Regions from separate parts of the Lactimicrobium sp. genome, predicted to be linked through region 2. Evidence: a T-box and tRNA genes for the amino acid it is inferred to sense, from the RefSeq annotation. Region 2 holds a T-box; the other holds one or more tRNA genes.
The links. A T-box is a leader RNA that pairs with one kind of tRNA and senses whether it is charged. The one in region 2 lies ahead of SOI44_RS01400 (valine--tRNA ligase), so its partner is inferred to be a tRNA-Val.
Positions count from the first base shown of each region.

Region 1: it has a tRNA-Val gene. The T-box ahead of SOI44_RS01400 (valine--tRNA ligase) is inferred to sense a tRNA for this amino acid. The anticodon was not compared.

Region 1 covers NZ_JAZHUW010000012.1:25,119-28,511, reverse strand. The annotation lists gene sufU (Fe-S cluster assembly sulfur transfer protein SufU) at 1-265, shown strand, start outside; gene sufB (Fe-S cluster assembly protein SufB) at 262-1,680, shown strand; gene SOI44_RS04595 (5-formyltetrahydrofolate cyclo-ligase) at 1,673-2,221, shown strand; tRNA gene SOI44_RS04590 (tRNA-Val) at 2,232-2,303, shown strand; gene SOI44_RS04585 (MFS transporter) at 2,407-3,393, shown strand, end outside.
Region 2 covers NZ_JAZHUW010000003.1:25,810-29,202, forward strand. The annotation lists gene ruvB (Holliday junction branch migration DNA helicase RuvB) at 1-183, shown strand, start outside; gene SOI44_RS01390 (SOS response-associated peptidase family protein) at 180-743, opposite strand; gene SOI44_RS01395 (hypothetical protein) at 774-1,025, shown strand; T-box leader at 1,054-1,253, shown strand; gene SOI44_RS01400 (valine--tRNA ligase) at 1,288-3,393, shown strand, end outside.

The DNA of each region.
Region 1 (3,393 bases), on a different contig from region 2:
CCGCTTTGATGGCATTGCCTGCACGATCTCTACAGCCAGCACCAGCATGATGACAGATCTGCTCAAGGGCAAGAGTGTCAAGGAAGCAGAGAAGATCATTGCCAATTACTTTGCGATGATTGAAAACAAGCAGTATGACCCGGATGTTCTGGAAGAGGCAGTTGCCATGAAGAACGTCTACAAGCAGGCCAACCGCATCAAGTGTGCAACGATCGGCTGGAAAGCAATGCAGGAAATGATTGAAGAAAGTGAGGCGAAGAAATGAGCGAAGCCAACCGCAACAATGAGGCCATTTATTCGCAGGATGATTATAAATACGGCTTCCATGACGATGATGTCAAAGCAGTCTTTGATACTGGCAAAGGTCTGAATGAAGACATTGTCAGAAAGATTTCTGCGTATAAGCATGAGCCGGAATGGATGACAGAATTCAGAGTGAAGGCCTTCCATACCTTTGAAAAACTGCCTATGCCAAAGTGGGGACCGGATCTGTCCGAGATTGACTTCCAGGATTTTACCTACTTTAAGACCGTTTCCAATGAAGCGGAAAAGAGCTGGGATGAAGTGCCGGAAGAAGTCAAGAATACCTTTGAAAAGCTTGGTATTCCTCAGGCAGAGCGCAAATATCTGGCTGGTGTGACAACCCAGTATGAATCCGAGGCTGTCTATCACAACATGCTGGATGAAGTACAGCAGAAGGGCGTCATCTTCCTGGATATTGATTCCGGTCTGCGTGAATATCCGGAACTGTTCAGAAAGTACTTTGCGACCATTGTGCCGCCTACGGATAATAAGCTGGCAGCACTGAATAGTGCCGTATGGTCAGGCGGATCCTTCATCTATGTACCAAAGGGTGTTAAGCTGGAGAAACCGCTGCAGTCCTATTTCCGTATCAATTCCGAATCCATGGGACAGTTTGAGCGTTCCATCATCATTGTTGATGATGGTGCGGAATGCTCTTATGTGGAAGGATGCACAGCACCGCAGTATTCCAAGGATTCCATGCATGCGGCAGTTGTTGAAGTCTTTGTCGGCAAGGGTGCCAAGTGCCGTTATTCCTCCGTACAGAACTGGTCTGGAAACATTCTGAACCTGGTTACCAAGCGCGCCAAGGTCGATGCCCATGGCACCATGGAGTGGATTGACGGCAACATCGGTTCCCGTATTTCCATGAAGTATCCGGCCTGCATCCTGGCAGGTGAATATGCCCATGGCCTGTGTATTTCCATTGCCGTAGGCTCTCATAACCAGTTCCAGGATACCGGTGCCAAGATGATTCATCTTGCCCCGCATACATCCAGTTCCATTGTTTCCAAGTCGGTTTCCCGCAATGGCGGCGTAACCAACTTCCGTGACTGGATCCGTTTCAGCAAGAAGGCAGACTTCTCCAAGACCAAGATCGAGTGTGATACATTGATCCTGGATGAGAAGAGCCGCAGTGATACCATTCCGCTGAATATCAATGAGAATGCGACAAGCACCATTGAACATGAGGCAACCGTTTCCAAGATTTCCCAGGATGAACTGTTTTACCTGGAAAGCCGCGGCCTGAGTGAAGCCCAGGCAACGGAAATGATTGTGATGGGATTCCTGGAGCCGTTCACACGTGAGCTGCCGATGGAATATGCAGTCGAGTTGAATCAGCTTCTGAAGATCGACATGACTGACTCCATTGGATAAACAAGCTGCCCGGCAGGCCGGCCTGCAGGCAAGAAAGGCACTGTCATCCCGTGAAAGAAAAGCAATGAGTATGGCAATTGTTCAGAAGCTGCTGCCATACCTGGATGATATCTCCTGTATTGGTGTCTATCTGCCCATGAGAGAAGAGGTGGATATTGATCCGCTGATCCAGACCTGCTATGCAAAAGGCATTCATGTCTATGCCCCGGTGGTACGCAAAGGCACTCTGATCTTTCATCAGATTACATCGAATACGGTATATGCCACATCCAGGTTCGGTGTACAGGAACCTGTTGATACACCGATCAAGCCGGTAGAGGAGATGGATCTGTTCATTGTGCCGCTTTCTTCTTTTGATAGCCAGTGCCATCGCACGGGTTATGGAAAAGGGTACTATGACAGTGTCCTGAACCGTGCCAGACACAAGATTGGTGTGGCCTATTCTGTGCAGCAGATGGCTGAAATTGATGTGGAGCCGCATGATGTCACGCTGGATGGGATTGTGACGGAAAAGGGTTCCATATTTGTGAAACCATGGTAAAATAGTCAGCGGAGAATTAGCTCAGCGGGAGAGCATTCGCTTCACGTGCGAGGGGTCATGGGTTCGAACCCCATATTCTCCACTGATGATGAGGATTCATGATCGTAATGATTGATGAATCCTTTTTTTATGCTTGCAGGTTCTCTGAAGGGACCATAATATATATGTCTGTTCGAGGTGGGGCTATGTCAGAAACTGTAAGAAATGGACCAACATTCCGCTACGGCATCATCCAGGCCGGATTCTGGATTGATTACCTGATTATCAACAGCTTTGCGGCTGTTTTTCTTGCCGGCCGCGGCTTTTCCACGGCTGCCATCGGCGGCATCACATCTGCCGGGGCACTGGCAAGCTGCATCCTGCAGCAGGTATCCGGTGATATTGCCGACCGTACCAAACGTCCTTTGAAGTATATGATCGCAGGTTTTTTCATTGCCTGTGTGGCATGTTTTGCCATGCTGAAGATCTTTCCGAAAAACTATGCATCCACACTGGTGTTCTACACCGTTGCCTTTACACTGCAGTCCAGCATTGCACCATTGCTGAATTCACTGTGCCTGCAGTTTACCAACCATGGCTACAACATGAACTTTGGCTTAGCTCGATCCATGGGATCCTTTGGCTACGCCACCGGCGCCTTGATCATGGGCAATGTGACCGAACACTTCGGGGCTGAGATTATTCTGCCGATTTACATGGTCATCTATTTCATCCTGCTGCTGGTTCTGGCAAGTTTTCCGGTTCCCTCGGCTGCGGTCAGTAAACCGATTGCCGGCAATGAAATTCTGAAAGATGAAAAGCCAAGCACCATGAAGGAATTCTTTCAGAAGTATCATCGGTTTGAACTGCTGATGGCAGGTTTCATTCTGGAATGGTTCCTCAACTCACTGCTTGGTACATACATGATTTATTTTGTGAGATACTTTGGCGGCGGCCAGTCTGACATGGGACTTGCCTTTGCCGTCATGGCATTCTCGGAAATCCCTGCGGTCATGTTCGGCACTAATCTGATGGGCCGCATCGGTGCCGATACCATGCTGAGAATCTCTGCCTTCGGCGGTATCCTGAAAGCTGTTCTCTTCCTGATTTCTCCAGGCATCCATTTCTTTGTTTGGTGCAACATTGCCCATCTTCTGTATTCCGGCTTCTATCAGGTCGCAGCTGTCTATTAC
Region 2 (3,393 bases):
GGCGGGCCGGTCGGCCTTGAGTCGCTGGCCAATTCCATCTCCGAAGAAGCCACAACCCTGGAAGATGTCTATGAGCCATATCTGATTCAGATCGGCTTTGTCAACCGCACCAGCAGAGGCAGGGTGGCAACCGAAAAGGCATATGAACATCTCAGAATCAGCCACAATGACAGGCTGTTCTAAGCTGCAATCTGAATGATTCTGTTCTGCAGAGAAAACTGTGACAGAGGCATGGTGATATCCTTGCACCATGCCTTTGCCTTTTCTTTATCCAGCATGATCGGCTGACGGTCATGAATCTTCTTCTGAGCATCTCTGGCATCTTCGGTCAGGATGACAAAATGCAGCCCATCAGCTTCCTGATGGCAGATTCCAGCCAGATACACAGGCTCTGTTTCACTGGTGAAATAGTATTTGCGCCGAGGCTGTTTTGACCATTCATAATAGCCGCTGCACTGTACGGCGCAGGGAAAAGAATCTGCAAAAAAAGGTGAGGAAAGAAAAGTCTCATAACGGGCATTGATGACAATGCCTTTTCCCCGTGTATAACCCCATTTCATAATCGCAGAACCAAACCGCTGTGTTTTTTCATCATAGGCACCGATCAGAACTTTTTGATTTGGGAACACTTCAAAAAGGGACAGCTGCCCAAATTCTGCCGGCGGCATTTTCGACTTTGCCATCGCAATCAGATGGCGGATTGAAATGGATTTGTTATCGTAAAACTGGTATCTTCCACACATGCCACCATTATACCATGTTACAATGAGGGCATGAAACAGCCTAAGCCAAGCAGAGAACTCGCCAGGACCAGACACCGCTATTTCCTGTCAATGATGATCACGTGCATCATCATTTTTGCTATTGGTGCCCTGATCATTACGGCCTTTGATGTCCTGTTTGAGCTGAACCCATGGTTGCGCCTCGCTTTGTATATTCTGAATTTCATCCTGGCTGATATCATCACCCGCAAAGTGGGCAATACCGGCCTGCTGCGCCGCTTTGTCGATGCAATTCACCGCTGATTTTTCCAGTATGCTGTGTTACAATCTTGGCAAGGCAATTGCCGGAATGAGTAATGAAATCAACGGTTTAAAAGAGAGTCTGCGGCTGGTGCAAGCAGACAGCCGCGCTTCATGAAGTCCTCCGGCAGCTGTATGGCTGAAATGGCAGTAAGCTATACCGTGGGATGCGCGTTATGCATATTGAGAAGTAAGCTAAGGTGGTACCACGCCAGCGTCTGCGTCCTTGCAATGCAGACGCTTTTTGTTTGTTACAGGAGGAAGAATGAAGAAAAATCTTGATGCAAAGTATGATCATAAGGCTGTCGAAGACGGCCGCTATGATGAATGGGTCAAGAAGGGATACTTCACAGCCGGCGATAAGGCCAAGGATCCCTTTACCATTGTGATCCCGCCCCCGAATGTCACCGGTATTCTGCATATCGGCCATGCCTGGGACAATACCCTGCAGGATATTATTGCCCGCTACAAACGGATGCAGGGATATGACATGCTGTATCTGCCGGGCATGGACCATGCCGGCATTGCCACCCAGGCAAGAGTCGATGCCAGACTCAAGAGCGAAGGTATTTCCCGCTATGACATCGGCCGTGAAAAGTTCATGGAACGTGCCTGGGAGTGGAAGGGAGAATATGCCTCCACAATCCGCAAACAGTGGGCCAAGCTTGGCAACTCCCTGGACTACAGCCGTGAGCGTTTCACCATGGATGAAGGCTTCAACAAAGCAGTCCGCCATGTCTTTGTCACGCTGTATAACGAAGGTCTGATCTACCGCGGCTGGCGTATCATCAACTGGGATCCGGAGGCCCGTACAGCTCTTTCCAACATCGAAGTCTATTACCAGGATGATCCCGGCAAGATGTACTATTTCCGCTACATCGTCAAAGAGACAGGCGAAGAGATCCATGTTGCCACAACCCGTCCGGAGACAATGTTTGGTGATGTGTGCATCGTCGTTAACCCGAACGATGAGCGCTGGAAGCATCTGATCGGCCTGCATACAACCAACCCTGCTAATGGCGAGGAACTGCCGATCATCGGCGATGACTACATCGATATGGATTTCGGTACGGCCATCATGAAGTGCACGCCGGGCCATGATCCTAACGACTTTGCCATTGCCGAGCGTCACCATCTGCCCAAGCCGATCTGCATGAATCCGGATGGCACCATGAACAAGCTGTGCGGAAAATATGAAGGCATGGACCGCTACGCAGCCCGTGATGCCGTTGTCGAGCAGATCAAGGAAGACGGAAATCTGGTCAAGATTGAAAATATCACCCACAATGTCGGCCATTCCGAAAGAACCCACTGCGTCGTGGAGCCATATCTTTCCCAGCAGTGGTTTGTACGCATGAAGCCGCTGGCCGATGATGTACTTGCCCATCAGAAAGATCCTGATCAGAAGATCAACTTCTATCCGGAGCGCTTTGAAAAGACCTTCAACCAGTGGCTGGAGAACATTGAAGACTGGTGCATTTCCCGTCAGCTGTGGTGGGGACACCGCATTCCGGCCTGGTACAACAAGAAGACCGGTGAAACCTATGTTGGAGAAACCGATCCAAAGGATCCGGAAAACTGGGTGCAGGATGAAGATGTTCTGGATACCTGGTTCTCCAGTGCATTGTGGCCGTTTGCAACACTTGGCTGGCCTGAGGAAACCGAGGACTACAAGCGTTACTATCCAACCGATGTGCTGGTAACCGGCTATGACATCATCTTCTTCTGGGTTGCCAGAATGGCATTCCAGGCCCGCCACTTCACCAAGAACAGACCATTCCGTGATGTATTGATTCATGGCTTGATCCGTGATGAGCAGGGCAGAAAGATGTCCAAATCACTTGGCAACGGCATTGATCCGATGAAAGTCATTGATGACTATGGCGTTGATGCCCTGCGTTTCTTCCTGACGACCAACAGCACCCCTGGCCAGGATATGCGCTATATTCCTGCCAAGGTAGAGGCAGCCTGGAACTTCATCAACAAGCTTTGGAATGCGTCCAGATTTGTGCTGATGAACCTGGATGAAGGCATGACGATGGAGGATGTAGATCTTTCCAACCTGTCAGCCGCCGATGCCTGGATCCTCAATAAACTGAACCAGACTATTGACCATGTCAGCGAAAACATGGAGAAGTATGAATTTGCCCTGGTTGGCAATGAGCTGTACTCCTTTGTCTGGAATGATTTCTGCAGCTGGTATCTTGAAATGTGCAAGAGCTCACTCAATGATGAGGATCCTGCAATCAAGAAGGCCGCCCAGAGCACACTGCTGGTTGTGCTGAACAACATCGTCCGTCTGCTGCATCCATTCATGCCATTTGTGACCGAGGAAATCTATCTGACGATGCCGCATACCCAGGAATCTATC